One region of the Methylobacterium sp. HMF5984 genome, then DNA from elsewhere that is predicted to be linked to it. Evidence: predicted binding sites of a transcription regulator. Region 1 holds the regulator's gene; each other region holds the start of a gene.

Evidence for each region. The regulator LexA, encoded in region 1, represses DNA repair genes until DNA is damaged. The targets are predictions, from matches to a motif close to TGTTCNNNNTGTGTTCNG.
Region 2: a site for LexA is predicted at 5,129-5,146, ahead of recA (recombinase RecA). Genes of this name have one in related genera too.
Region 3: a site for LexA is predicted at 4,212-4,229, ahead of uvrA (excinuclease ABC subunit UvrA). Genes of this name have one in related genera too.
Region 4: a site for LexA is predicted at 2,496-2,513, ahead of ACFZ8E_RS26330 (DUF3072 domain-containing protein). Genes of this name have one in related genera too.

The regions. Positions count from the first base shown of each region.
Region 1 covers NZ_JBJFLN010000001.1:4,606,046-4,613,467, reverse strand. The annotation lists gene gltA (citrate synthase) at 1-415, opposite strand, end outside; gene gltX (glutamate--tRNA ligase) at 624-2,051, opposite strand; gene ACFZ8E_RS22280 (ComEC/Rec2 family competence protein) at 2,301-4,646, shown strand; gene lexA (transcriptional repressor LexA) at 4,640-5,380, opposite strand; gene ACFZ8E_RS22270 (NAD(P)-dependent oxidoreductase) at 5,552-6,490, opposite strand; gene ACFZ8E_RS22265 (response regulator) at 6,788-7,171, shown strand; gene ACFZ8E_RS22260 (protein phosphatase CheZ) at 7,210-7,422, shown strand, end outside.
Region 2 covers NZ_JBJFLN010000001.1:2,193,573-2,200,994, reverse strand. The annotation lists gene fusA (elongation factor G) at 1-1,599, opposite strand, end outside; gene rpsG (30S ribosomal protein S7) at 1,631-2,101, opposite strand; gene rpsL (30S ribosomal protein S12) at 2,242-2,613, opposite strand; gene ACFZ8E_RS10500 (hypothetical protein) at 3,434-3,835, shown strand; gene recA (recombinase RecA) at 3,973-5,067, opposite strand; gene cckA (cell cycle histidine kinase CckA) at 5,204-7,422, opposite strand, start outside.
Region 3 covers NZ_JBJFLN010000001.1:2,934,459-2,941,880, forward strand. The annotation lists gene ACFZ8E_RS14225 (transporter) at 1-362, opposite strand, end outside; gene ACFZ8E_RS14230 (hypothetical protein) at 581-730, opposite strand; gene uvrA (excinuclease ABC subunit UvrA) at 915-4,067, opposite strand; gene ACFZ8E_RS14240 (hypothetical protein) at 4,368-4,619, opposite strand; gene ACFZ8E_RS14245 (methyl-accepting chemotaxis protein) at 5,025-7,058, shown strand; gene ACFZ8E_RS14250 (L-lactate permease) at 7,158-7,422, opposite strand, start outside.
Region 4 covers NZ_JBJFLN010000001.1:5,398,926-5,406,347, reverse strand. The annotation lists gene ACFZ8E_RS26350 (potassium transporter Kup) at 1-35, shown strand, start outside; gene ACFZ8E_RS26345 (response regulator) at 52-765, opposite strand; gene ACFZ8E_RS26340 (MarR family winged helix-turn-helix transcriptional regulator) at 765-1,277, opposite strand; gene ACFZ8E_RS26335 (branched-chain amino acid aminotransferase) at 1,528-2,415, shown strand; gene ACFZ8E_RS26330 (DUF3072 domain-containing protein) at 2,526-2,822, shown strand; gene ACFZ8E_RS26325 (Flp family type IVb pilin) at 3,084-3,251, shown strand; gene ACFZ8E_RS26320 (DUF937 domain-containing protein) at 3,258-4,052, opposite strand; gene ACFZ8E_RS26315 (MATE family efflux transporter) at 4,255-5,601, opposite strand; gene ACFZ8E_RS26310 (monovalent cation:proton antiporter-2 (CPA2) family protein) at 5,816-7,422, opposite strand, start outside.

The DNA of each region.
Region 1 (7,422 bases):
CGACGGAGGCCACCATCACCGCCATCGGGTGGGCGTCGCGGCGGAAGCCGGTGAAGAACCGGTTCATCTGGTCGTGCACCATGGTGTGGCGCGTGACGCGGTAGTCGAAGTCGGCCTTCTGGCCCGGCGTCGGCAGCTCGCCGAACAGCATCAGGTAGCAGGTCTCGAGGAAGTCGCCCTGCTCGGCGAGCTGCTCGATCGGGTAGCCGCGATAGAGCAGAACGCCCTCGTCGCCGTCGATGTAGGTGATCTTCGATTCGCACGAGGCGGTCGAGGTGAAGCCCGGATCGAAGGTGAAGGCGCCGGTCTGGGCGTAGAGCTTGCCGATGTCGACGACGTCGGGGCCGATCGTGCCGCTCTTGACGGGCAGAGAGATCTGCTTGCCGTCCACGGTGATGGTGCTGGCTGCGCTCATGGAACGTGGACCCTTTCCTGGCAACGAATCGAAGCCGGCCCAGGCTGCGCTCCGCGCCGCCCGGGACCCGAAGTCACCGGCATTTTGCTGCAGGTGCTCACAAGCCCATCGGGTTAGCGGATCGGCCGAGCGCCAGCAACGGGGCGGATGACAACCACGTCGAGACGCCAAGCGAAAACCGGGCCGCGCGTGCGCTGCGGCGGCGGTCTCAACCCTTCGTGATGCCGTCGCCGAGACGGGCGAGGCTCTCCGCGCGTCCCAGCACCGCCATCACGTCGAACAGCGGCGGCGAGGTCGTGCGCCCGGTCAGCGCCGCGCGCAGCGGCTGGGCGACCTGCCCGAGCTTCAGGCCGGCGGTCTCCGCGAAGTGCCGCACGGCCGCTTCCGTCGCGGCGGCGTTCCAGTCGGGCAGGGCTTCCAGCGCCGGCAGGATCGCGGCGAGCCGCCCGCGCGCCTCGTCGGTGAGGAGGGCGGAAGCCTTCTCGTCCGGCACCAGCGGCCGCGCGGCGGTGAGATAGTAGGCGCTGTCGAGCAGCTCGATCAGGGTCTTGGCCCGCTCCTTCAGCCCCGGCATCGCCGCGACGAGCTTTTCGCGAAGGGCCGGCGCGAGCGGTGCCGAGAGGCCGCGCTCCGGGCCGACGTTCGGCAGGATGCGCTCGATCGCGTCGACGAGGTCGGCGTCCGCCGCGCCGCGGATGTAGAGGCCGTTGAGGTTCTCGAGCTTGGCGAAGTCGAACCGCGCCGGCGAGCGGCCGATCGCCTTCAGGTCGAAGGCCGCCACCATCTCCTCGGTCGAGAACACCTCCTGGTCGCCGTGGCTCCAGCCGAGGCGGACGAGGTAGTTGCGGAGCGCGGCCGGCAGGTAGCCGAGGTCGCGGTAGGCGTCGACGCCGAGCGCGCCGTGGCGCTTGGACAGCTTGGCCCCGTCCGCCCCGTGGATCAGCGGGATGTGCGCCATCCTCGGCACCTCCCATCCGAGCGCTGAGAAGATCTGGCTCTGGCGCGCGGCGTTGGTGAGGTGGTCGTCGCCGCGGATCACCTGGGTGACGCCCATGTCGTGGTCGTCGACGACGACGGCGAGCATGTAGGTCGGGTTGCCGTCCGAGCGCAGCAGCACGAGGTCGTCGAGATCGCGGTTGGCCCAGGTGACGCGGCCCTGCACCGCGTCGTCGACGATCGTTTCGCCCTCGCTCGGGGCGCGCAGCCGGATCACCGGCTTTACCCCGGCCGGTGCCTCGGACGGGTCGCGGTCGCGCCAGCGCCCGTCGTAGCGCAGCGGCTTGCCCGCCGCCCGGGCCTGCTCGCGCATCTGCGTCAGCTCCTCCGGCGTGGCGTAGCAGCGATAGGCGTTGCCCGAGGCGAGCAGGCTCTCGGCGACCTCGCGATGGCGCTCGGCGCGGGCGTACTGGAACACCACGTCGCCGTCCCAATCGAGCCCGAGCCAGCTCATCCCGTCGAGGATCGCGTCGATCGCCCCTTGCGTCGAGCGCTCGCGGTCGGTGTCCTCGATGCGCAGCAGCATCCGGCCGCCCATCCGGCGGGCGTAGAGCCAGTTGAACAGCGCCGTGCGGGCGCCCCCGATATGGAGGTAGCCCGTGGGCGAGGGCGCGAAGCGCGTGACGACGGGTGACGACATCGGACGATGGATCTTCTGGTGACGGGGCTGAAGGAGCACCCTGAACGCGGCCGCGGCACGGATCGGCCGATCCGGTTGCGCGCGTCTAGATCGCTCTGCGACGGAGGGAAAGGCGGTTCGTCGTCCCCGACGACGCACGGAAGCTGGGGACCTGCGCCCGGACCCGGCCCGGACGGCTCTAGCACGCCCTCGCGGATGCGTTAAGAATCGGGTCGGCGCAGCCGTTTCGCGCCGACCGGTGTGCCGATCATGGCGCGGGACATCGCACGATCGACGGGACGGGCCGTCGCCACGTCGGCATCAGGCCGCTTCCCGTCGCCCGCCGTGCTCGGGCCGGCCGTGCGCGGCTGGGTCGTCGGCGGGCTCGCGATCGAGGCCGAGCAGCGGCGGCTGTTTCCCTGGCTCGCGGTCGCCTTCGGCGCCGGCATCCTCGCGTTCTTCACCGCCACCGACGGCATGCCCTCGCTCTGGGCGCCCCTCGTCGCAGCCGGCGCCTGCGCCGCGACCCTGCCGTTCCTCGGTGCCCGGCCCGCGGCGCTGGCCGTCGCCCTCGGGCTGATGGCGGCGCTCCTCGGCTTCGCGGCGAGCGCCCTGCGGGTCGCGCAGGTGGCGGCGCCGGTGCTGACCCGCACCATCATCGCGCCGCTCGAAGGCCTGATCGAATCGCTGGAGGAGCGTGAGGAGGGCGCCCGCCTGGTGGTGCGGGTCGCGAGCCTCGGCACGATGGCCGCGGCCGAGCGGCCGGTCCGGGTGCGCGTCTCGTTCAAGAAGGCGCCGCCCCTGCGGCCGGGCGACTTCATCGCCGCCACCGCCCGCCTGCTGCCGCCCCCCGAGGCGGCCCGCCCCGGCGGCTACGATTTCGCCCGCGACGCCTACTTCCGCGGGATCGGCGCGGTCGGCTCGCTCCTCGGCAAGATCGCGGTGAAGCCGCCGCCCGAGCCGGTGCCGTGGTCGCTCCGGCTCGCGGCCGCCGTGGACGACGCTCGCAACGCGCTGACCCGCAGGATCACCGACGCCAACGGCGGTCAGGCGGGCGCCGTCGCCGCCGCCCTGGTGACCGGCAAGCGCGGGTTGATCGCGCTGGCCACCAACGACACGCTGCGGGCGGCGGGGATCTACCACGTGGTCTCGATCTCAGGGCTCCACATGGTGCTGGCCGCCGGGGTCGTGTTCTGGCTCGTCCGTGCCGGCCTCGCCCTGGTGCCGTTCCTGGCGCTGGCCTGGCCGATCAAGAAGATCGCCGCGGCGCTGGCGATGGTCGGGGTCACCGCCTACTGCGTCTTCTCCGGCTGGGACATCGCGGCCGAGCGTTCCCTCGTGATGACCCTGATCATGCTCGGGGCGATCCTGGTCGATCGCCCGGCGCTCAGCATGCGCAACCTCGCTCTCGCCGCGCTCATCGCGCTCTCGCACGAGCCGGAAGGCTTGCTCGGCCCGAGCTTCCAGATGTCGTTCGGGGCGGTGGCCGGCCTCATCGCCTGCGCCCGCCTGATCGATGGAGGGATGTTCCGCCGCGACGGGGCCGGGCGGATCGGCCGGCTGATCGCGCTGTCGCTGACGACGGTGGTCGGCACACTCGGCACGACGCTCGTGGCGCAGGTCGCGACCGCGCCCTTCGCCACCTACCACTTCCAGACCGTCCAACCCTACGGGCTGATCGGCAACGCGCTCACCCTGCCGCTGGTCTCGCTCGCGGTGATGCCGGCGGCGGTGCTGGGCATCGTCGCCTACCCGTTCGCCCTCGACCAGCCGGTCTGGTGGCTGATGGGACTGGCGGTGCGCGGCATGCTGACCATCTCCGGCTGGATCCAGGGGCTCGGGCGCGCCAACGTCGTGGTCCCGGCCTTCGGCACCGCCGCGCTCGGGTGCCTCGCCGCGGGGCTGCTGCTCGCGACGCTCCCGGTCTCGCGCCTTCGCTGGCTCGCCCTGCCGCCGGCGCTGCTCGGGCTCGGCCTAGCGACGATGCCGGCCCGCTACGACATCTACGTCGACCGCCAGGGCAGCGGGGCGGCGGTGCGCCGCGCCGACGGCAGCCTCGTCGCCCTCGGGCGCCCGTCGAACTTCGTGCTGGAGCAGTGGCTGAAGGCCGACGGCGACGGCAGGCCGGGCGCGCAGGCGACGGGCGGTCCCGCCTGCGATCGGATCGGATGCACGCTTCGGTTGGCCGACGGGCGCGCGGTGGCGCTTCTGAAGGATCGCCGCGGCTTCGCGCAGGATTGCGCCAAGGCCTCGGTGCTGATCACGGCGCTCGCCGCACCGCCGGGCTGCGCCGCCGCCCTCGTCATCGATCGCGCCTACCTCGCCAGCCACGGCGCCGTGGCGATCCGCGTCGAGCCGAATGGCTTCATTCTGGCCGACACGCATGAGCCGGGACGGACGCTGCCGTGGCGCCCCGCGATGGTCCGTCCCCCGCCCCAGGGAACGGATGACGAGGCAGCGGGCGGATCGTCGCCCGCGGCCGAGCCCAAGCCGAAGGACGTCCCGTTCCAGGGCATGGCCGCCCCGCCCCCCCGGGCGGAGGAGGCCGACCCGGCACCCGACGATCCGACCGCGGACGGCCCGAACCCGGAGATGCCGGGCGATACCCTTCAGTAACGGCGCACGAGGCTGACCAGGCGGCCCTGGATCTGCACCCGATCCGGCCCGAGCACGCGGGTCTCGTAGGCCGGGTTCGCCGCTTCGAGCGCGATCGACGAGCCGCGACGGCGCAGCCGCTTCAGCGTCGCCTCCTCGTCGTCGATCAGCGCCACGATGATGTCGCCGGTGTTGGCGGTGTCCTGCTTGCGGATGACCACGAGGTCGCCGTCGAGGATGCCCGCCTCGACCATCGAGTCGCCGCGGACCTCCAGGGCGTAGTGCTCGCCGCCGGCCAGGAAGTCCGGCGACATGGTGATCGCGTGGCTCTGGTTCTGGATCGCCGAGATCGGCGTGCCGGCCGCGATCCGGCCCATCACCGGGATCGACACCGCGCGACCGCTGTCGTCGACCATCTGCGTCGTGGAAGGCCGCGGCGGCACGGCCTTCGAGCGGCCGCCCTCGACCACGCTCGGGGTGAACCGGCGCGGCGCGGCGGGAGCTGCCGGCACCGGGGCGGGCGCGCTGGAGCGGCCGGCGCCGTCGGGCATGCGCAGCACCTCGATCGCCCGAGCCCGATTCGGAAGCCGGCGCAGGAAGCCGCGCTCCTCCAGGGCGGTGATCAGCCGGTGGATGCCGGATTTCGACTTGAGATCGAGGGCGTCCTTCATCTCGTCGAACGACGGCGGAACACCGTCCTCGCGCATCCGCTCGTCGATGAATCGCAGGAGATCCAGCTGTTTACGGGTCAGCATCGGCGCGGCTCGCAGGAATGCGCGGCCACACGAAGGTGGAGCCGCAGAAACAAAACACGAACACGTTAAACGTTCGTCAAGTGTTCCGCAAGGGTTCTCATCGGCCGATCCGACCGGTGCGTTGAATTTCGTCGCGCGCCGAGCCCCTTTTCGATCGCTGCGCTGCGGGGCTCAGCCCTCGAGGCTGCGGCGCACGGCGCGGGCGGTGACCGCCGAGACGCGCACGTTCGATTCCCGCGTCACGCCGGCGATGTGCGGGGTCAGGATGAGGTTCGGCACGTCGATCAGCGCCGCGCCGCCCGCGGCGTCCACGGGCTCCTGGGCGAACACGTCGAGCGCCGCCCCGCCGAGGTGCCCGGACCGAAGCGCCGCGGCGACCGCGGCCTCGTCCACGACGCCCCCGCGGGCGGCGTTGATCAGGATCGCGCCCGGCCGCATCCGGGCGATCGCCGCCGGCCCGATCATGTCGCGCGTCGCCTCGGTCAGCGGCACGTGCAGCGAGAGCACGTCGCTCGTTGCGACCAGCGCGTCGAGGGTCAGGCTCGCCACCGCGCCGTGCGCCGGGCGCCATGCGGCGTCGTCGGACGCGAGGTGCGGGTCGAAGGCGGCGACGCTCATGTCGAGGGCCGCCGCACGGCGGGCGGTCTCGCGGGCGATCGCGCCGAAGCCGACGAGGCCGAGGCGCTTGCCGGCGATCTCGCGTCCCATCAGCGCGTTGCGCGGCCACGCGCCCGCGGCGACCTGCGCGCTCGCGCCGTAGGCGCCGCGCAGCAGCAGCAACGCGGTGCCGATCACGTACTCGGCCACCGCGCCGTCGTTGGCGCCGGTCGCGGGATGGACGGCGATCCCGCGGGCGGCGCAGGCGGCCAGATCGATGTTGTCGAGCCCGACGCCGAGGCGGCCCACCACCCTGAGGTCGGGTGCCGCCGCGAGCAGGCCCGCGCGCACCTGCGTGCGGTTGCGGACGATCAGCCCGGACGCGCCCGCGAGCGCCGCGCGCAGGGCGTCCGGCCGGTCGACCAGGGTCGGATCGTAGAGCGTCTCGAACCCGGCGAGCTCCGCCGCGATCGCGGCCTCGTCCATGAACTCGCTGATGACGACCTTGCGCATGGGGCGGCGATCCTTCTCCGCGGCCGGGCCGGTGCCGGCGGGCTGCCCGCTCTGCCGCGGCGTCCGGGCGACGTCGCGGCTGGGGGCATCGTCATCACGCAGCCGAGCGCGTCGGTAAAGGCGGCCGCGCCGCCTATCCGAGTGGGTGCGCCGATCGCAGCGCGATTAACCGCTTCGCAATGCCGCCCGGCGTAAGGTCCCGGGCATGAGGTGCGACCAGCGACAGCGCCTCCCGACATTGCGTGACCGACGCCGACGGCGGAGCCGGCGATTCGGAGACACCGGAGCAGTTTGACCATGGCCCTCGATCTCAGCATGCCGATCCTGGTCGTCGACGACTACCAGACGATGGTTCGCATCATCCGCAACCTGCTCAAGCAGCTCGGCTTCGAGGAGGTCGACGACGCCTCCGACGGCACGGCCGCGCTGGCGCGCCTCAAGGGCCGCAAGTACGGCCTCGTGATCTCCGACTGGAACATGGAGCCGATGACCGGCTACGAGCTGCTTCGCCACGTCCGCGCCGACGAGGGCCTGCGCACCACGCCGTTCATCATGGTCACCGCCGAGTCGAAGACCGAGAACGTCATCGCCGCCAAGAAGGCCGGCGTGAACAACTACATCGTCAAGCCGTTCAACGCCGCGACCCTGAAGAGCAAGATCGAGGCGGTCTGCGGCGCCTGACCGACCTTTCGGGGCCGACACGCGGAGGAATGCTGACGATGGGTTTGCAAAGACCGCTCGGCGCGACGATCAACCCGGCGACCATGGTGTCCGAGTTGATCGAGATCGCGGACTACATCGCCCACGTGCGCGACGAGATCGCGGCCCTGCGCGCCAACGAGCTGACGCACGACCGCATCCCGATGGCGCACGAGGAGCTCGGCAACGTCCTCGCCGCGACCGCCGGCGCCACCAACACCATTATGGAGGCG
Region 2 (7,422 bases), 2.4 Mb from region 1:
CACCGCGCCGCCGATCACCTTCGAGGCGAACTCGAAGCCCTTGCCCGGCTCGTTCGGCTCGACCACGAACTTCACCCGCGCGAACTGGCCCGTGCCGCCGGTCTGCTTCTTGTGGGTGTAGTCGATCTCGGTCCGGCGGGTCAGCTTCTCGCGGTACGCCACCTGCGGCTGGCCGATGTTGGCGTCGACCTTGTAGGTGCGGCGCAGGATGTCGACCTTGATGTCGAGGTGCAGCTCGCCCATCCCGCGCAGGATGGTCTGGCCCGACTCCTGATCGGTGGAGACGCGGAAGGACGGATCCTCGGCCGCGAGCTTGGCGAGCGCGATGCCGAGCTTCTCCTGATCAGCCTTCGACTTCGGCTCGACCGCGATCTCGATGACGGGCTCCGGGAACTCCATCTTCTCGAGGATCACGACCTTGACCGGGTCCGACAGCGTGTCGCCGGTGCGGGTGTCCTTGAGGCCGGCCAGCGCGACGATGTCGCCGGCGAAGGCTTCCTTGACGTCCTCGCGGTTGTTGGCGTGCATCAGGAGCATGCGGCCGACGCGCTCCTTCTTGTCGCGCGAGGAGTTGAGCACGTTGGCGCCCGACTCGATCTTGCCCGAGTACACGCGGCAGAAGGTGATCGTGCCGACGTGGGGATCGTCCATGATCTTGAAGGCGAGCATGGAGAAGGGATCGGTGTCCGTCGGGTGACGGACGATCTCTTCCTCGGTCTTGAAGTCGAGGCCCTTGATCTCGCCGCGGTCGGCGGGAGACGGCAGGTAATCGACGACCGCGTCGAGCAGCGGCTGAACGCCCTTGTTCTTGAACGCCGAGCCGCAGAGCACCGGGTGGAAGGCGCGCAGCTGCACGGCGCGGCGGACGAGCTTGCGAAGGGTCTCCTCGCTCGGCTCGACGCCGTCGAGGTAGGCGGTCATGGCTTCGTCGTCGAGCTCGACGCAGGCCTCGATCATCTTGGTGCGGTACTCGACCGCCTGATCCTTGAGGTCGGCCGGGATCTCTTCCTCGTCGTAGTTGGCGCCGAGCGCCTCACCCGACCAGACGATCGCCTTCATCTTGATCAGGTCGATCACGCCCTTGAAGGTGTTCTCGGCCCCGATCGGCAGCTGCAGGCACACCGGCTTGCCGGCGACGCGGGTGATGATGTCGGCGACGCACTTGAAGAAGTCGGCGCCGATCTTGTCCATCTTGTTGACGAACACGACACGCGGGACGTCGTACTTGTCGGCCTGGCGCCAGACGGTCTCGGTCTGGGGCTCGACGCCCTGGTTGCCGTCGAGCACGCACACCGCGCCGTCGAGCACGCGGAGCGAGCGCTCCACCTCGATGGTGAAGTCGACGTGGCCGGGCGTGTCGATGATGTTCAGGCGCTTCTCGCGCCAGAAGCACGTCGTCGCGGCGGACGTGATCGTGATGCCGCGCTCCTGCTCCTGCTCCATCCAGTCCATGGTGGCGGCGCCCTCATGGACCTCGCCGATCTTATGGGACTTGCCGGTGTAGTAGAGGATCCGCTCGGTGGTCGTGGTCTTGCCGGCATCAATGTGGGCCATGATGCCGAAGTTGCGGTAGTCCTCGATCGCGTGGGTGCGGGGCATCGGGATCTCTCCGAAAGGGGCGTCGGGCCGCTTACCAGCGGTAGTGCGAGAAGGCGCGGTTGGCTTCCGCCATCCGGTGCGTGTCTTCCCGCTTCTTGACGGCGTTGCCGCGATTGTTCGCGGCATCGAGGAACTCGGCCGAGAGGCGCTCGACCATGGTGCGGTCGTTGCGGCCGCGGGCGGCCTGGATCAGCCACCGGATCGCCAGCGCCTGCCGGCGCTCGGTGCGGACCTCGACGGGGACCTGGTAGGTCGCGCCGCCGACGCGCCGGGAGCGCACCTCGATCATCGGGGCGACGTTCTCGAGGGCCGCGCGGAACACCTCGATCGGGTTGGCGCGGGCGCGGTTCTCGACGATCTCGAAGGCGCCGTACACGATCCGCTCGGCGACGGACTTCTTGCCCTCGTACATGATCGAATTCATGAACTTGGTGAGGACGATATCCCCGTACTTCGGATCGGGGATGATCTCACGCTTCTCGGCGGAATGGCGACGGGACATTGCGGAACTTCCGAGGGATAAGGATCTAAGCACCTCGCGCAGGCCGCCTTGAGCCACTCCTGAAGAGCGCCGGCGACATCCTTACGAGGCAGTGGAATGCCGTGTCGGCCGCCCGGGCAAAACGTCCGGACGGGAAGATCTTACTTCGGGCGCTTGGCGCCGTACTTGGAGCGGCGCTGCTTGCGGTTCTTGACGCCCTGCGTGTCGAGCACGCCGCGGAGGATGTGGTAGCGCACGCCCGGAAGGTCCTTCACGCGGCCGCCGCGGATCATCACCACCGAGTGCTCCTGAAGGTTGTGGCCTTCACCCGGGATGTAGCCGATCACCTCGAAGCCGTTGGTGAGGCGGACCTTGGCGACCTTGCGGAGCGCCGAGTTCGGCTTCTTCGGGGTCGTCGTGTAGACGCGGGTGCAGACGCCGCGCTTCTGCGGGCAGGCGTTGAGCGCCGGCACCTTGTTGCGGCTCCGCTGGATCTTCCGCGGCTGCGCGATCAGCTGGTTGATCGTCGGCATCCTGTGCCCTCTTCCTCCGGATCGCGACGAAGCGCGATCCCGTGCGACGTAACGTGGCTCCCTGCGGAGCCGCCCACGAACCTCCCGAAGGAGATCCGCAAAACGAATATGCGCCAGGGGTCGGTGAGGACCCTTGGCGCGCTGTCGGCAGAGGAGCACCCCTGTTAAGGCAGGCGCGCTCGTACCTACTGATCTGACGAGAACGTCAGGCGATGTGAGCCTTCGACGGTGGATCGGCGCGTCGTCGACGAACGGATGAGCGTGATGCTCAGCCTCGTCAGCAGCCCCCGGGCCGTTCGAAGTGGCGCGCTTCTAGCCTCCATCGCCCGAGGGGTCAATGGTTTCCGGCCGATTATCTCGCATCCGACGAGAGGTTAAGGTTTTGTGCGGGACGGGTGCCCGACGCGATCCGCCTCCGGGTCTCCGTGCCGGTTCACGCGCCCGGCGAACGTTCGAATGTCGTGGTCTGCGTACGGCGAGGCCGCGGCTCGTGCCGTCGGGCCCGTGCAGACCGGTCGCGGCGTTACCTTAGCGGCGGCTATTCCAGCCGGCGCTCGGGCGGGTGGCGATCACCTCCGCGCCCATCGGGACGCGTTTCCCGATCACGTCGACCTCCCATAGCCCGCGCGAGGCCGGAGCTTGCTCGTCGGGTGGGCGACCTCGTCAGCGCGGCGCACCGTGCCGGATCGGGGCAGGTCGGGCACAGCCCGCTTCGACAGCGCTCACAGAAGATTAAAGCGATTCGTCGAATTGTCCGCTTCGTCGGGACGGCGCGATGCGCACCCGACCATGCGATGTGGCGACGGTCAGGGTGATGCGTATGGGTAGCGTTTCGAGTGCGGCCGAGAACGTCGTCCCCTTCCGGCGGATCGCCGCCGCGGGCCGGCCTCTGCCGTACGAGGGCGGCGTCCGCGAGGGCCAGGCCCGGCGCCGGTCCGAGCAGCGCGCGCTGATGGATGCGGTCTATGCCACGGGGACGCTCACGGTGGCGGCGGGCGACCGCGAGACCAAGCTGATCGCGTCCCGGCTGCAGGTCTACGGCTTCCTCACCGTCGAGGAGGTCGAGCCGGAAGGCTCGCTGCGCCGCCTGCGTCCCTCGGAGGCGATCCGCGCCCGGGCCGAGCGGCCGTGGCGCCTGTCGAAGCCGGCCTATGCCGGGCTCTCCGTGAGCATCCCGACGATCGACGACTTCCTGTTCGAGCCGGCCGGCTTTTCGGCGTGAGCCTTCGCGCCGTCTGAGCCGAGGCGTCGGCCCGTCCGGCATTCCCCATTCGGGGCTTCATAACGAAGAAGCGCGCCGCCCTCCCGGGCCGGCGCGCTTCTTCGTTTCGGTGTGCCGCTTCGAAGGGGCGGTGCGGACTACGCCTCGCCCTCGTCGAGCTCGTCCTCGGTCGGCTTGGCGTTCTCCAGGATCTTCTCGGCGACGAGCCCGGAATTTTGCCGGATCGACGCCTCGATCTTGCCCGCGATCTCGGGGTTGTCGCGCAGGAACCCCTTGGAGTTCTCGCGGCCCTGGCCGAGCCGCTGGCTGTTGTAGGAGAACCAGGCGCCGGACTTCTCGACGATGCCGGCCTTGACGCCGAGATCGATCAGCTCGCCGACCTTCGACACGCCCTCGCCGAACATGATGTCGAACTCGACCTGCTTGAACGGCGGCGCGACCTTGTTCTTCACGACCTTGACGCGGACCTGGTTGCCGATCGCCTCGTCCCGGTCCTTGAGGGTCGAGATGCGGCGGATGTCGAGACGGACCGAGGCGTAGAACTTCAGCGCGTTGCCGCCCGTGGTCGTCTCCGGGCTGCCGTACATCACGCCGATCTTCATCCGGATCTGGTTGATGAAGATCACCATGCACTTCGAGCGCGAGATCGAGCCGGTGAGCTTGCGCAGCGCCTGGCTCATCAGGCGGGCCTGGAGGCCGGGCTGGCTGTCGCCCATCTCGCCCTCGATCTCGGCGCGCGGCGTCAGCGCCGCCACCGAATCGACCACCAGCACGTCGATCGCGCCGGAGCGCACCAGCGTATCGGTGATCTCGAGCGCCTGCTCGCCGGTGTCGGGCTGCGAGATCAGCAGGTCGTCGAGCTGGACGCCGAGCTTGCGCGCGTAGACCGGGTCGAGGGCGTGCTCGGCGTCGACGAAGGCGCAGACGCCGCCCTTCTTCTGGGCCTCGGCGATGGTGTGGAGCGCGAGCGTGGTCTTGCCCGACGATTCCGGCCCGTAGATCTCGATGACGCGGCCGCGCGGCAGGCCGCCGACGCCGAGCGCGATGTCGAGGCCGAGCGACCCGGTGGAGACGGTCTCGACCTCCGCCACCTTGTCGTTCTTGCCGAGCCGCATGATCGAGCCCTTGCCGAAGGCCCGCTCGATCTGGGACAGCGCGGCGTCGATCGCCTTCGCCTTGTCCTTGTCCACCATGCCGGGGGTTTCCACCACTTTCAGTGCGGCCTGAGCCATCGTGCGGCATCCTTATGCAGGGGTTGGGCGCGCATCTCAATGCGCTGGAACCTGCATTTGATGTACCCGTTTTGTTCTCATCGAGCAAGGGCGGAATCGGCTCGCCGAGGAGCCTTTTCCGCGCCTGCCCGCCGCCTCACGGCTCGGCCATCGTCGCCTTCACCGTCTCGACGAGCTGCTTCAGGCTGAAGGGCTTGGGCAGGAAGTTGAAGGTCTCGCCTTCTGGCAGGTTCTTGCGGAAGGCGTCCTCGGCATAGCCGGAGACGAAGATCACCTTGAGCTCCGGCAGGTGCTTGCGGATCTCGCGCAGCAGGGTCGGGCCGTCCATCTCCGGCATCACCACGTCCGAGACGACGAGGTCGATCTGGTGGCCGCCCTCGCGCACGATGTGCAGCGCGTCGATGCCGGAGGCGGCCTCGAGCACGGTGTAGCCGCGGGCCGACAGCGCGCGGCTGTTGACGGCGCGGACGGGATCCTCGTCCTCCACGAGCAGGATCACCCCCTGCCCGGTATGATCGGCCGAGGGTTTTCGCGGGGGCGTTTTCGGAGCCGGCGGCGCGGGCGGATCGCCGACGAGGACGAAGCTTTCGCCCGGCGCCTGCGCTGCGGTGGCGGGAGCGGACGCGTCGGCCGTCGGGCTCGGCAGCGCCGGCGTCGGCGCCGGCTCGGGCAGCGCTGCCGGCTCGTGGCGCGGCAGGTAGATCCGGAAGCTCGTGCCCTCACCCACGGTCGACTGCACGTCGATGGTGCCGCCCGACTGCTTGACGATGCCGAACACCGTCGAGAGGCCGAGGCCGGTCCCCTTGCCGATCTCCTTGGTGGTGAAGAACGGCTCGAAGATCTTCTCCATCAGGTCGGCCGGGATGCCCTCGCCGGTGTCGAGCACCTCGATCAGCACGTGGTCGCCGGCCGGCGCGCCGCCGCGCCCGTCGGGCTTCGCCGCGGCGCCCGGGTCGAGCACGTTGGCGGTGCGGATCAGCAGGCGGCCGCCGCCGGGCATCGCGTCGCGGGCGTTGACCGCGAGGTTCACGATCACCTGCTCGAACTGGTTCACGTCGGCCTTCACCGGCCAGATGTCGCGCCCGTGCTTGAGGTCGAGCCCGACCCGCTCGCCGAGCAGGCGCTTCAGCAGCAGCGTCAGCTCCGAGAGCGCCTCCCCGACGTTCATCACCTCCGGGCGCAGCGTCTGGCGGCGGGAGAACGCCAGGAGCTGGCGCACGAGGCCCGCCGCCCGGTTGGCGTTCTGCTTGATCTGCATGATGTCCTGGAAGGCCGGATCGGTCGGCTTGTGGCTCGCGAGCAGCAGGTCCGAGTAGCCGATGATCGCCTGGAGGACGTTGTTGAAGTCGTGCGCGATGCCGCCGGCGAGCTGGCCGACGGTGTCCATCTTCTGGGTCTGGGCGATCTGCTGCTCGAGCTGGCGCTGGGCCGTGGTGTCGAGGGCGTAGAGGATCAGCGGCTCGCGATCGGCCTCCTCCGGCTCCTGGCCCGGAGCGCCCTCCCCGCCGGCGGGGCTGAGCCAGACCCGCGCCGAGCGGTTGGCATTGCCCATCAGCATCACCTCGATCGGCTCGATCTCGGAGAGTCCGCTGGCCGCCTTGGCGAGCGCTGCATCGAGCGCCGGGCGGTCGCGCTCGACCACCGATTCGGCGACGTTCGGCTCCTCGGCGCCGGCGGCCGAATCGGCCACCGCGTGCCGCGGCAGGGTGCCGAACAGGCGCGCGAACGAGGCGTTCGCCCGCGCGATCCGGCCGGAGCGGTCCAGCGTCGCGATCGCGATCGGCGAGTTGTTGAGGAAGCGCGCGAGCCGCACCTCGGCGGCGCGCTGCGGCTCGTCGCTCTCGGCCCCGGCCGAGCGGTTGATGACGAAGGTCCGCGACGCGCCGGGCTTGCCGTCCTTGCCGAAGGCGACGCGGTGATACAGCCGCGCCGGCATCGGGTGGCCGTTGCGGCGGCGCAGGTCGAGGTCGAACCGGTCGGTGCGGACCTCGCCGGGGAGCCCGGCATTCTGGATCAGCGCGTCGGCGGCGGGCGCGATCTCGGAGAGGTGCGGGCCGCCGGGGCCGACGACCGCGAGGTCGTAGCCGAGCCAGGCGGCGAGCGTCGCGTTCATGTAGACGATCGCCCCGGTCGGATCGATCGAGAGGAAGCCGGCGGGCGCGTGGTCGAGGTAGTCGATCGCGTGCTGGAGTTCCTGGAAGACGTTCTCCTGGCGCTCGCGCTCGGCGGTGATGTCGCTGACCGTCCACAGCGAGGCGGCCCGTCCCGGCCGCGGCAGCGGGCGGACCTGGATGCGGTACCAGGCGAAGTCGCGCCCCCTGGCGCTCGCCGCCGGCGGCGGCGACATCCGCACCT
Region 3 (7,422 bases), 1.7 Mb from region 1:
CAGGCGAAGATGTTGCCGATGAAGGGGTTGTAGAAGTAGCTCTGGTCCTGGTTCGGGACGCCGGCCGCGTTGTTCGTGCCCACGAACACCGACGGGACCGCGATCACCGGCATGATGCTCGCGCCGAGGACCTTGAAGCCGGTCGACCAGACCAGGATCGGCACGTTGACGCCGACGTCCGGGCTGTTGCGCGCGTCGCCGCGGCCGGTGCTGAAGGTGTTGATCGCGTAGACGCCTTCCGGCAGCGGGCCGTAGGCGAGACCGACCTGCTCGCCGGGCTGCGTGGACGGCGTCGCCTGAACGCTGGTGTTCATGCCGACGGTGAGGGCGACCGCACCTGCGGCAAGCCAGGTCTTCATCATTTTCTCGTTCCTTCCCAAGGATTTCCGAACTTCGTCCCGCCGCCTCTGCACTACCTTGCCGGTCTGCCGTCTGCGCGGCTCCCGTGCGAGATGTGCCAAGCGCCCCCTACGAAGCCGGCCCGTGTCTCAACGCTGATAACTATTCTACAGAGCGCTTGGGAAAGACAGTGGAATGCCTCGGATCTGGACAGCGAGAGCCGAACCGTTGCCCAAATGCCTCAACCTTGCTGCGGTGCGGCGGCCGAGCGACGGTCGCAGAAATTGCATTCGGAGAAGCCGGATTCGGCAGAATAGCGCATCCGTTTCAGGCTCTTGTCGGGGGAAGCGTAGCGGGAGGATTCGGCAAGCCCGGCGGGACCGATCGCCATCCCGGGGGGACGTCCCGGCCCGCGCCGGCGGGCTCCGTAAGTCGCGATCGGACGGTCGGGCCGTGCCCGGACGGGCGGATCGGCCGCGAGACAGGCCGAATCGGACGCCGACGCGGCGCGACCGCTCGGCAGATCTTGCCGAGCGGATGTCCCCATCGCCGGGAGGCGGAAGGGCGCGGCGCGCCTACTCCGCGGCCGGCCGCGCCACCGCCGCCCGCGAAGCGGCCGGCTTCGCCGCGGGGCGGCGGGCGAGCACGTCGCGCAGGAAGCGCCCGGTATGGCTCGCCGTCGACGCGGCGATCTGCTCGGGCGTCCCCTGGGCGACGACCACGCCGCCGCCGTCGCCGCCCTCCGGGCCCATGTCGATCACCCAGTCGGCGGTCTTGATGACCTCGAGGTTGTGCTCGATCACCACCACCGTGTTGCCCTGGTCGACGAGCTCGTGGAGCACCTCCATCAGCTTGGCGACGTCGTGGAAGTGCAGGCCGGTGGTCGGCTCGTCGAGGATGTAGAGGGTGCGGCCGGTCGAGCGCTTCGACAGCTCCTTCGAGAGCTTGACCCGCTGCGCCTCGCCGCCCGACAGCGTCGTCGCCTGCTGCCCGACGCTGACGTAGTCGAGCCCGACGCGCTTGAGCGTCTCCATCTTCTCGCGGATCGTCGGCACCGCCTTGAACAGGTCGGCGGCCTCCTCGACGGTCATGTCGAGCACGTCGGCGATGGACTTGGCGCGGTACTTCACCTCCAGCGTCTCGCGGTCGTAGCGCTTGCCCTTGCACACGTCGCAGGTGACGTAGACGTCGGGCAGGAAGTGCATCTCGATCTTGATGACGCCGTCGCCCGAGCACGCCTCGCAGCGGCCGCCCCGGACGTTGAACGAGAACCGGCCCGGCTGGTAGCCGCGGGCCTTGGCCTCGGGCAGGCCGGCGAACCAGTCGCGGATCGGGGTGAAGGCGCCGGTATAGGTCGCCGGGTTCGAGCGCGGGGTCCGCCCGATCGGCGACTGGTCGATGTCGATGACCTTGTCGAGGTGCTCCAGCCCTTCGAGCCGGTCGAAGGGCGCCGGATGCTCCAGCGCGCCGTTCAGGCGCTTGGCCACCGCCTTGTAGAGCGTGTCGATGATCAGCGTGGACTTGCCGCCGCCCGAGACGCCGGTGACGCAGGTGAAGGTGCCGAGCGGGATCTCGATGTCGACGTTCTTGAGGTTGTTGCCGCGGGCGCCGAACACCCCGAGCTTGCCCTTGCGCCCCTTCCGCCGCGCGGCCGGGGTCCGCACCGACTTCTCGCCGGTCAGGTACTTGGCGGTCAGCGAGTCGGGATGGGCCAGCACCTCCTCGGGCGTGCCCTGCGCGATGATCCGGCCGCCGTGGATGCCGGCGCCTGGCCCGACGTCGACCACGTAGTCGGCCTGGAGGATCGCGTCCTCGTCGTGCTCGACCACGATCACCGAGTTTCCGAGGTCGCGCAGGCGCTTCAGCGTGCCGAGCAGGCGCTCGTTGTCGCGCTGGTGCAGGCCGATCGACGGCTCGTCCAGCACGTAGAGCACGCCGGTGAGCCCCGAGCCGATCTGCGAGGCGAGGCGGATGCGCTGGCTCTCGCCGCCGGACAAGGTCCCCGAGCCGCGGGCCAGCGTCAGGTATTCGAGGCCGACGTCGACCAGGAACGACAGCCGGTCGCGGATCTCCTTCAGGATCCGCACCGCGATCTCGTTCTGCTTCTGCGTCAGCTTCTTCGGCAGCGCCGAGAACCAGCGGTGCGCCTCGCTGACCGAGAGCGCGGTGACCGCGCCGATATCCTCCATCGCGACCTTGACGGCGAGCGCCTCGATCTTCAGCCGCTTGCCGCCGCAGGCGGCGCACGGGGTCTCGCTCATGAAGCGCGAGATCTCGTCGCGCGCGGCGTCGCTCTCGGTCTCCTTGTAGCGGCGCTCGAGGTTGGGGATCACGCCCTCGAACGGCTTGTTGACGGCGTACTTGCGCATGCCGTCGTCGTAGTCGAAGCGGATCGACTGCTTGCCGGAGCCGTAGAGGATGATCGCGCGCGCCGCCTCGGGAAGCCGCGACCAGGCCAGGTCGGTCTTGAAGCCGTAATGCCGGGCGAGCGCGTCGAGCGTCTGCCCGTAATAGGGCGAGGTCGACTTCGCCCACGGGCCGATGGCGCCGCGCTTGAGGCTCAGGGCCTCGTCGGAGATCACCAACTCGGCGTCGATCCGCATCTCGTGGCCGATGCCGCCGCAGGTCGGGCAGGCGCCGAACGGGTTGTTGAACGAGAACAGCCTGGGCTCGATCTCCGCGATGGTGAACCCCGAGACCGGGCAGGCGAAGCGCGACGAGAGGGTGATCTTCTCCCGGGTCTCGCCCTCCGGCACGTCGGCGAACTCGATGTCGGCGATGCCGTCGGCGAGCTCGAGTGCCGTCTCGAAGGAATCGGCGAGCCGGCTCGCGATGTCGGCCCGCACCACGATCCGGTCCACCACCACGTCGATGTCGTGCTTGAGCTTCTTGTCGAGCTTCGGCACGTCGTCGATCGGGTAGTACTCGCCGTCGATCCGCAGGCGCTGGAAGCCCTTCTTCTGGAACTCGGCGATCTCCTTGCGGTACTCGCCCTTGCGGCCGCGGACCACGGGCGCGAGCAGGTAGAGCCGGCTCTTCTCGGGCAGCGCCAGGACGCGGTCGACCATCTGCTGCACGGTCTGGCTCTCGATCGGCAGGCCGGTGGCCGGCGAGTACGGGATGCCGACGCGGGCCCAGAGCAGGCGCATGTAGTCGTAGATCTCGGTGACGGTCCCCACCGTGGAGCGCGGGTTCTTCGAGGTGGTCTTCTGCTCGATCGAGATCGCCGGCGAGAGCCCGTCGATCTGGTCGACGTCGGGCTTGGACATCATCTCCAGGAACTGGCGCGCATAGGCCGAGAGCGACTCGACGTAGCGGCGCTGGCCCTCGGCGTAGATCGTGTCGAAGGCGAGCGACGACTTGCCGGAGCCCGAGAGCCCGGTGAACACCACGAGCTTGTCGCGCGGGATCGTCAGGTCGACGTTCTTCAGGTTGTGCTCGCGGGCGCCGCGCACCGAGATCACCCGGCGGTCGCGCTCCGCCGGCGTCTCGCGGTCGAACAGGCGCTCGAGCTTCGCGTCGACACCGGCCTCGACCGCCCGCGCGGCCGGGCTCGCCTTCGCGGGCTTCCTGGCGGGCGGCGCTTTCGCGGCGGGCGTCTTGGCAGCAGGCGTCTTATCGGCAGCAGGCGTCTTGTTGCCAGCAGGCGTCTTGTTGCCAGCAGGCGTCTTGTTGCCAGCAGGCGTCTTGTTGCCAGCAGGCGTCTTGGCGGCGACGGCTTTGGCCATGGCGGGGGCGGTCTTTCGAGGCGTCGACACGGGCGGGATCCGGCGATCGCGAAAGCGACCGCCGCGCCGGGTCATGTCGTCCGTCCGAAGCCTTCGGCAAGGTGCGGCGGGCGGGACGCAGGCCCGGCATGCTCGCGTGTCTGCTAGAACGAAACGCGTACGTGGGCAACTCGGCCCTCGTTCCGCGACGCGTCCGGCCCTGCGGCCGCCCGCATCTTCTCGCTGCGCCGGCCCCGTTCGGGAGCGGCCGACGACCAGGATCACCGCGCGCCCGTGCCGGGCGCGCGGCTTCCGGCGGGATTACTGCATCGCCTTCATCGCCGCCTCGGACGAGGAGGCCTTCGGGTTGGCCTTGCAGTAGGCGCGCATCTTCGCGTCCATCGCGGCCGCCTGCGGGTCGGCGGCGATCATCGCCTTGTCGGCGGCGCTCATCGAGGCCTGCGCCTGCGCGTCGGCCTTGAGATAGTCGGCGCAGGACATGTCGCCGGTCTGGGCCGGGGCGGCGGCGAGGCCGGCGATCAGCAGGCTCGCGGCGAGGATGGTACGGATCATGATGGCCTCCCAAGGGTACGCCCGGCGTCGTCGCGGCCGACCCGCCGCGCGCTCTCTCGGCGCCTCGTGATAGGGCGGCGCCGGGCGCGGCGTCTTGATCGGGCGTCCGGAATGCATGCCGCCGCGTCCCGATCCGTCGGCGGGATCGCGGATCTTCGCGCAAGTCCGGAAGTCGTGCCCGGGGCTCGCCCGGACGACGCGTCCGCATCGCCCGCCGATGTCCTGTCGTCCGGGTCCGCGAATACGGTGCCGGCAGTCTCCCGCCGTCGAAGATCGCTTGCGAGACGCTCGAACAGCGCGTCGACCTGCGATGGCAACGGCGCCTTTACCGGTTGTAGCGCAGTCGTTCTCGTCGAAACGGTCCCGAGACGAGGAGTGGGCGGGCGAATGAAGACCGGTGTTCCGATGTCCTTGCGGGGACGCATCGTGGCGGTGGCGCTGGCGCCCTGCCTCGCCTTCGCCGCGGTGGCCGGCGTCGCGATCTCCGACCGGATGGCGCAGCGCGCCGAGATGGTCCAGGTCGAGGACCTTGTCGGCCTCGCCTCGCGGATCAGCGCCTTCGCGCACGAGGGCCAGCGCGAGCGCGGCGCCTCCAGCCTGTTCCTCGCCTCGAAGGGGTCGCAGTTCAAGGCGGAGCTGGTCGCGCAGCGCGCCCGCACCGACGCCGTGCGCCAGGGCCTCGCCGCCGCCGTCGCGGCCGGCGCGGCGGCCTACGGCCCCGCCTTCACCCGCAAGGCCGACGCCTTCGCGCAGGCGCTCGACGGCCTGGACGCGCAGCGCAACGCCGTCGACGCGCTGAAGCCGACGGCGCCCCAGGCGGCCGCCGCCTATACCGGCCTGATCGGCGAAGGCCTCGGGCTGGTCCGCGCCCTGTCGGGCGTGATCGGCCCCGTCGGGATCGCCAACCACGCCGCCTCCTACGCCGCCTTCCTGACGATGAAGGAATATGCCGGCCAGGAGCGTGCCGCCGCCTCCGCCGCCTTCGCCGCCGGCAGCCTCGACCTCGCCGGGATCCGCCGCCTCGCCACCCTCCAGGCCGACCAGGCCACCTACGAGAGCCTGTTCCGGTCCCGGACGGAGCCGGCGCAAGGAGCCCTGCTCGATGCCGCAGAGGCCACCGCCCCGGCGCGGGAGGTGGCGCGCCTGCGCAAGGTCGCCCTCGAGACCATGCCCGGCGAGGCCCTGGCCTTCCGCGACGCCCCGCTCTGGTTCCGACTCGCGACCCAGCGCATCGACGGCCTCAAGGCGGTCGAGGACCACCTCACCGCCGACCTCGCCGCGGAGGCCGGCGGCGTTCGCGCGACGGCCGAACGGGCGCTCGCGATCTGGTCGGGGGCGGCGCTCGCGATCTTCCTGCTGTCGGGCGCCCTCGCCTTCGGCCTCGGCACCGCGGTGGCCCGGCCGCTGACCCGGATGTCGCGGGCGCTCACCGCCATCGGCCGCGGCGACGACGACGTGGCGATTCCCCAGGGCGGCCCGATCGAGGTCCGCGCCATCGCCGCCGCGGCGATCGAGTTCCGCGACAACGTCGCCGAGCGCCGCCGCAGCCGCGCGGCGCAGGAGCGGATGTCGGCCGACGCCGAGCTGGCCCGGCGCGCGGCGGCGCTCGATCTCGCCGACGGGTTCGAGGACCGGGTCGGCGGCATCGTCGAGGCGGTCTCGGCGGCGGCGATCCAGCTCGAGGCGGCGGCCCACGGCATGACGCGGGCGGCCGGGGACGCCTCGTCGCTGAGCCTTCAGGTCGCCCGCGCGTCGCACGAGGCGGCGCTCTCGGCCGACACGGTGGCGGCGGCGACCGAGGAGCTTTCGGCCTCGGTCGCCGAGATCGGCACCCAGGTCACGGCCTCGGCCGACCTCGCGGCGGCGGCCGAGCGCGACGCCGAAGGCATGGCCGGCGAGGTCCGGCGGCTCGCCACGGCGGCCGGCAGCATCGCCCAGATCGTCGGGCTGATCTCGCAGATCGCCGACCAGACCAACCTGCTCGCCCTCAACGCCACCATCGAGGCGGCCCGTGCGGGCGAGGCGGGACGCGGCTTCGCGGTGGTGGCGCAGGAGGTGAAGTCGCTGGCCGGCCAGACCGCCCGGGCGACCGAGGAGATCACGGCCAAGGTCGTCGAGATCAGCACCTCCACCGACGCCTCGGTCCAGGCGATCAGCGGGATCACCGACGTGATCCGGCGCTTGGCCCAGATCGGCGGCGACATCGCCGCCGCGGTCGAGGAGCAGGGGGCCGCGACCGGCGAGATCGCCCGCACCACCGCCCAGACCTCGCAGGGCACCCGCGCGGTGTCGGAGCATATCGGGGGCGTCAGCGAGGCGGCCGGGACGGCGAGCTCCGGCTCGGCCCAGGTGCTCGCCGCGGCGAGCGCGCTGTCGAGCCAGGCCGGCGACCTGCGCGGCGCGGTCGACCACTTCCTGGCCGGCGTGCGGGCGGCCTGAGGCCGCCCTCCCCCGTCGCCAGACTGCGCCAAAGGAAAAGCCCGCCCCCTCCGCAGGGGGCGGGCTTTTTTGGTGTCGCCGGCGATCTCGGGCGCGAGGCTACGGAACGTGGATCACCATCGCGGTGAAGGGATGCACGTAGGCCTGGAGCATCACCAGCCCGCCCACCAGGCAGGCGAGCGCGATCGAGTGCCAGAACACGAAGCGCAGGATCTTGCCCTCCTGGCCGAAATAGCCGGTGGCGGTGGAGGCGACGACGATCGACTGGGCGTCGATCATCTTGCCCATCACGCCGCCCGACGAGTTGGCCGAGGCCATCAGCACGCCCGACAGGCCGAGCTGCTCCGAGGTGATCTTCTGCAGG
Region 4 (7,422 bases), 790 kb from region 1:
AGGTGGTGGAGGTGGGGACCGAGATCGAGATCTGAGGGGCGCCATCGCCCCTCAATCCACCGCGAGCCGGTACCCGACCCCGCGCACGGTCTGCAGGAAGGTCGGGTTGGCCGGGTCGACCTCGGTCTTGCGGCGCAGGCGGTTGATCTGCACGTCGATGGTGCGCTCGGCGGCGAGGCCCCCGCCTCCGGCCAGCACCTCGCGCTCGACGTTGGCGCCGTGGGCGCCGGCCAGGATCGTCAGGATCTCGCGCTCGCGCTCGGTGATGCGGATCATCTCGTCCTCGCGGCGCAGCTCCCCGCGCTCGATCCGGTAGGAGAACGGCCCGAAGGTCACCACGTCGCCGGTGCCGGTGTCGCGGCGCGGGCCCGACGCCCGGTTGATGATGTTGGTGAGCCGGAGCGTCAGCTCGCGCGGCTCGAACGGCTTCGGCAGGTAGTCGTCGGCGCCGATCTCGAGGCCCATCACCCGGTCGTTCGGGTTGGAGCGGGCGGTGAGCATCAGGATCGGCACGCGCGAGGTCTCGCGCACGCTGCGCGCATAGGCGAAGCCGTCCTCGCCCGGCATCATCACGTCGAGCACCATCGCGTCGAAGACCAGGCTCTGCGCCTTGGCCCGCGCCTCGGCCGCGCTCGCGGCGGCGGTGACGCGGAACCCCTGCTCGGCGAGGTAGCGGGCGAGCAGCTCGCGCAGGCGCCGGTCGTCGTCGACCACGAGGACGTGCGGCGCCCCGTCGGAGAGCTCGGTGCGGGCATGGGCGGCCATCAGGCGGCCCCGCCGCCGCGGCGGGCCATCAGGCGGCGCACCACCGCCCGCTCGTCGGGCTCGATCATCGCCATCAGGAAGCTCTCGGGGGCGGCCGCATCCTCCGGCGAGGCCAGCGCGCGGGCCAGCCGCCGCGCCTGCACGCGGGTGAGGTCGGCGGCCAGCGCCGCGCCGCTCGGCGTGCAGGTGAGCAGGCGCTGGCGCCGGTCCTGGGTGCCGGGCCGCTGGGCGATGTAGCCCTGGCCGATCAGGTCCTTCAGCACCCGGTTGAGGCTCTGCTTGGTGATGCGCAGGATGTCGAGCAATTCGGCGATGGTCAGGCCGGGATAGCGGTCGACGAAGTGCAGCACCCGGTGGTGCGCCCGGCCGAAGCCGTACTCGGCCAGGATCCGGTCCGGATCGCCGACGAAGTCGCGATAGGCGAAGAACAGGAGCTCGATCAGGTCGTCGCTGCTGCAGGCGGCGGCCGGCTCGGCGGCGTCCTTGCGTTCGCGGAGGGCGGGAGATGTCACGTGCGGCCCGGGTCCGGTTGCGGCGCGAAGGGCGGGAGAGGAGACGAACGTCGGCGCGAAGGACGTCGGAGCGGAGAGGATGGGAAGGAGGAGCGTGCGCGCGATATACGTCAGTGTCGTTGACATATTCCAGGCCGGTTGGTACCCGTCAACCCCGCCGGCGCCGCCCGCATGCGCGCCCATCGACATCGTCCCCGCCGAAGGGCCCGCAGGTTGCGCGGGCCGCGACGATTTCCAGGAAGACGTTCCCATGTCCGTGATCCCGTTCGACGAGCGCGAGGGCACCATCTGGTTCGACGGCGCCATGGTGCCGTGGCGGGACGCCAAGATCCACGTGCTGAGCCACGGGCTGCATTACGGCTCGTCGGTGTTCGAGGGCGAGCGCGCCTATGGCGGGGTGATCTTCAAGAGCCTCGCCCATGCCGAGCGCCTGCGCCGCTCCGCCGAGCTGCTCGACTTCGCGGTGCCGTATTCGGCCGCCGAGATCGTCGCGGCCAAGGAGGCCGTGCTCAAGGTCAGCGGCCTGCAGGACGCGTATCTCCGCCCGGTCGCCTGGCGCGGCTCGGAGATGATGGGCGTCTCGGCCCAGGGCAACACCATCCACCTGGCGATCGCCGCCTGGGAATGGCCGAGCTACTTCGACGCCGCCACCAAGATGAAGGGCATCCGTCTCGACATTGCCGAGTATCGCCGGCCCGATCCCCGCACCGCCCCCTGCGCCTCGAAGGCGGCGGGCCTGTACATGATCTGCACGATCTCCAAGCACCGGGCTGAGAACAAGGGCTATGCCGACGCGCTGATGCTCGACTTCGAGGACAACGTCGCCGAGTGCACCGGCGCCAACGTGTTCTTCATCCGCGACGGGGCGATCCACACCCCCACCGCCGACCGCTTCCTCAACGGCATCACCCGGCAGACGGTGATCGAGCTGGCCCGCCGCCGCGGCCTCGCGGTCACCGAGCGCCGCATCCGCCCCGAGGAGATGGCCGACTTCTCGGAATGCTTCATCACCGGCTCGGCCGCCGAGGTCACCCCGGTCTCCGAGATCGGGCCCTACCGGTTCGCGCCGGGCGCGATCACCCGCACGCTGATGGACGACTACCTCGCCGAGGTGCAGCCGCAGGCGCGCGCAGCCTGAAGGCGCGCGCGGCCTCAGGCGTCTTATCCCCCGCCGGTTCCGGCCGGCGGGGAACCTCGGGGATGCGGGCCGCGTTCTGACGGAACATTCCATGAACGCGTGAGTGCCCGATGACCAAGGCCGCTGCCAAGACCACGGCGAAGTCCGATTCGAAGTCCGACGCCAAGTCCGACACGAAGTCCGCTTCGAACGAGAACCCGAAGACCGACCCGAAGGACGTGTCGAACCAGATCAAGGATCCCGACCAGTGGACCACCGGCGGCGAGCCGATGACCGGTGCGCAGGCCTCCTATCTCAAGACCCTGTCGGAGGAGACCAAGGAGCCCGAGGCGTTCGATCCCGACATCGACAAGGCCGAGGCCTCCAAGCGCATCGACGCCCTGCGCAAGGAAGCCGGCCACGGCTGAGCGGAGCGAAGGCGCCCGCGGGGCCCGCTCCCGACGGGTCGCCCGAGCGCCCATCCCCTCTCGCCGCAAGCGGGGGGGGACCCGCATAACGGCCGGTCGCACGGATCCTGCTTCGGCGGATGCCGCGACCGTCGCCCGTCGCCGATCGAGTTAAAACATCCTCAAGGTCGCGCGGGTAGGGTCGCCGTGTGCCGGTTCGGCCGAGGAAGGCGATCATCGATGTCGAGGACGGTCGTCGAACTGTCGAAAGGGGCCGGAGCCGTGCCGGCGAAGCGTCGCTTCGCCGCCGACGCGCGCGGCGCGACGAGCATCGAGTACGCCCTGATCTCGGGGCTGGTCTTCCTGGCCATCGTCGGCAGCCTGCGCCTCTACGCGTCCAAGGTCAGCACCGTCTACCAGACCATCGGAAACGCGGTCAGCCAGAACTGACCAACCTCAGCGCGTCCCCGGCCGGCCCTTGCGCGACCGGTGCGACGCGTCCGGCTCCGAGGCGGGGTCGGCGTTCGGCGTCGTGCCCGAGGGCTTGGCCGCGGCCGCCTTGGCCGGATCGGCCTCGGCCCAGAACGCCTCGAACAGGCCCTGCATCGCCTTGACGTTCTGTTCCTGAACTTCGGCGCCGGTCTTCAGCATCTGCTGGAACATGCCGCCGGCGGCATCGGGTTCCGGCTTCGGCGCGGGCTTCGAGACCTGGGGCTTCGAGACCGGGGGCCTGGCGGCCTGCTTCTGCGCCTCCGGCGCGGCCTGCGCCGGGACGAACGCCTTCATCATTTCGGCCCAGCCCGGCGCGACTGCGAACGGCGAGGGTGCCGGGGCGGGCGCCGGCTTGGCCTCCGGAGCCTGCTGGTTCAGCAGCATGTGGACGATGCTCGCGACCACCGCGCCGGCCATCATCGGCAGCATCTGGCGCAGCACCTGCGAGCCGACGCCGCTGGCCGAGGAGGCCTGCTGCAGGATCGCCTGGGTGAGGGCCGGCGAGCCGAACATCTGCCCGAGCATGGTCTCGGCCGGGCTGGGTGCCGGGCTGGCGGCGGGGCGGGCGCCGGCCAGCCCGAACATCTGCGACAGGCCGGTCGGGTCGGGGACGGCGCTGCGCTGCAGCCCGAGCGCGAAGGCCGGCATCAGGGCCTCCATCGCCCGGCGCGTCTGCTCGGGGGTGAGGCCGAACTGCTGCGCCACACTCTGCATCCCGGCGCCGTTCTGGGCCTGAAGCATGTCGAGCGGGTTGAACATCACGCGGCCTTGGTCTGTTCGCCGCGCGGAAGACCGCATCGCGGGCCGCGCGTTCCAAGTCTAGACCCTTATCGACGCCGCTGGCCAGTTGCCGGCCAACGTTCGGGCGCGTCCCGGCGCGATCGGTGCCGCGCATCCACCGGGGATCGCGTCCCGGCCGGGATGCCCGGGGATGTCGCGCCCGCCGACGCGACGCGGCGCGCTACACCAGCGCGCCGCCATGGGCCGGGCCGGCGGCGACGCTCGCCTCGGGATCGGGCGCGCGCGCCGGCACCACGACGTCGCGCTCGAGCAGCGTGACCGTGCGGGCGGCCATCAGGATGCCGGCCAGCCCGAAGGCGAGCGAGCCGATGCCGACGCCGGCGAGAACTCCGCGCGGCCCGTACAGGGCGGCGCCCGCGAGCGCCGGCGGCATCGTGCCCAGCGTCGCCCGGCCCCAGTTGAGCAGGGTCGAGCGGAACGGGAAGCCGAGGTTGTTGAACGCGGCGTTGGCCAGGAACAGCAGGCCGTTGAAGAACCACACCCCGCCGCTGACGAGGCAGAAGAAGCCGAACAGGTCGGCGGCGACCCCGTCGAGCGCGAATAGCCGCATCAGCGGGCCGCGGGCGAGCACCAGGGCGGCCCACACCACCGCCACGTAGAGGAAGGTCACGAGCGCGCCGTCGCGGAGCACGCCGCGCATCCGGTCGAAGCGGCGGGCGCCCCAGTTCTGGCCGAGGATCGGGCCGATCGAGCCCGACAGGGCGAACAGCCCGCCGAAGGCCACCGGGGTGAGCCGGTCGATCACCACGTTGGCCGCCACCGCCACCGCGCCGTAGCGGGCCAGCACGTGGGCGAGGAAGGCGCTCGCCACAGACGGCGCGAGGTTGGTGAGCACCGCCGGCAGCGCGATCCGGAACACCAGCGGCGCGTCGGCGACCGTCGCCGCGAGGCTCGCGGGCGCCAGCATCCGGTGCTGGCGCACCCCGTGCCAGCCGATCAGCGCGAAGGTGGCGCGCGCCACGCAGGTGGTGATCGCCGCCCCGTCGACCCCGAGCCCGCCCCCGAAGATCAGCAGCGGATCGAGCCCCACCGTCACCAGCGCGCCGCCGAGCGTCACGAACATCGCCTGGCGCGCGGCGCCGACCGCGCGCAGCAGCCCGGAGAACATCATCCCCGGGCCCATCAGCACGTTCGAGGGCAGGGCGATCCAGAGGAAGCGCTCGGCCACGGTCAGCGTCTCGCCCTCCGCGCCGATCGCCCGCAGCAGCGGGTCCGACAGCGGCAGCAGCAGCGCCACGAGGAGGGCGGAGGCGGCGAGCCCGAGCAGCGTCGACGAGGTCGCGATCCGCCGCGCGCCGTCCCGGTCGCCGGCGCCGATCGCGCGGCTGACCAGGGCGCCGGCGGCGATCATCAGGCCGATGTTGATGGCGATGGCGAAGAACTGGACGATCGCGGCGAAGCCGACCGCGGCGGTGAGGTCGGTGTCGCCGAGCTTCGACACGTAGAGCAGCGACAGCAGGTCGACGACGAACACCGCCATCAGGCCGATCGAGCCGGTGGCGCTCATCACCACCACGTGGCGCAGGATCGAGCCGGTGACGAAGCGGCCGGCATCGGGTGGCACGGTCTTTCCTCCCCCCGAAGCGGGGGAGGGAGGGTCTCGCGTCGGCGAGGGCCGTGAGAGGGGAGCGCCGTCTCCGGATGACGCGCTCCGCTCTCTCCCCCTGCTGCGGGGGGGACCCTTCCCCGCTTCAGGGGGAGGGGGAAGGGCGGCGTCCGCCTCACCGCTCACCGCTCTGGACCTCCATCGCCGGCGTGCGGATCGCGCGCGCGGCCTGGGCGTCCGCCTCCGCCTGCGCCGCGGCCTCGGCCTCGCGCTCGGCCTCGCGCTCGGCGGTGTCGACCGGCGGCCGGTCGAGCATGCGGCCGGCGGCCTCGCGGCGGTCGTTGCCGATGATGTCGCGGGTCTCGGCCGAGAGCGCGCGGGCCGGGCGCTGCGGGGCGGTGAGCGGCTCCGGCTTCATCTCGGGCACGCCGATGCCGCGCAGCCAGCCGCCGCCCTCGGGGAGCGCCCCGGCCTGCTGCAGCACGAGGCGGGCGACGTCGCGCTTGCGCACGTCCTCGACCCGCGCGGCGGCGGCGTCGGCGGACAGCCCGAGGCCCTCCAGCGTCGCGCGGCCGAACACCAGGGCGGATTCGGCGGTCTCGCGGATGTGGAAGTCGACGTCGCGGTTCATCAGCTCGACGGCGTGCATCCGGTCGTAGGCGCGGACGTAGGTGCGGACCGACTCGAACTCCTCGTGGACGATGTCGACGATCTTCAGCGCCGCCTCGGCGTCGTCGATGCACAGGCACACCAGGTCGACCCGGCCGATGCCGGCGGCGCGCAGCACGTCGAGGCGGGTGCCGTCGCCGTAGTAGATCCGGAAGCCGAAGCGCGAGGCCGAGCGGATTTGCTCGACGTCCTTGTCGATCACCGTGACGCCGATGCCCTCGGCGAGCAGCACCTGCGTCAGGATCTGCCCGAACCGGCCGAAGCCGATCACCAGGACGCGGGCCTCGGCGCTCTCGACCACGTCGGTGGCCGGCAGCGCTTCGCCGCCGCGGCGGGCGCGGGCGAGGTCGAGCGCCTTGTCGAGGCCCTTGGCCGCCACCGGGCCGATCAGCATGGTGAGGGCGGCGAGCGCCACCGCGAAGCGCGTGGCGGTGGCGTCGGTCAAGCCCAGCGAGCCGGCGAGCGGCAGCAGCACGAAGGCGAACTCGCCGGCCGGCGCCAGGATCGCGGCGCCGCGCACCGCGTCGAGCCAGGTCGAGCCGAACAGGCGGAACAGCCCGGCCACCAGCGCGACCTTGACCAGGATCGCCGCGAAGGTCGCCCCGAACAGCAGCGGCCAGACCGCGCGCACCAGCCCGCCGTCGATCGACATGCCGACGCTCATGAAGAACAGGCCGAGCAGCATGCCGCGGAACGGCTCGATGTCGGCCTCGAGCTGGTGGCGGAAGTTCGATTCCGACAGCAGGATGCCGGCCAGGAACGCGCCCATCGCCATCGACAGGCCGACCTCGGCCATCAGCAGCGCGGTGCCGAGCACCACCAGGAGGGCCGCCGCCGTCATCACCTCGCGGGCGCCGCTCGCGGCGAGCAGGCGGAAGAAGCGGTTCAGGCCGTAGCGGCCGACGAGCACCACGGCGACGATCGCCGCCAGCGCCTTGCCGGTGGAGAGCGCCGCGTCCCCGAGCCAGGGCGCGCCGCTGCCGCCGCCGGCCGATGCCAGGAGCGGCATCAGCGCCAGGATGCCGACGACGGCGATGTCCTGGAACAGCAGCACCGCGAAGGCGCGGCTGCCGTAGGCGGTGCCGAGGTCGCCGCGCTCCTCCAGGAGCTGCA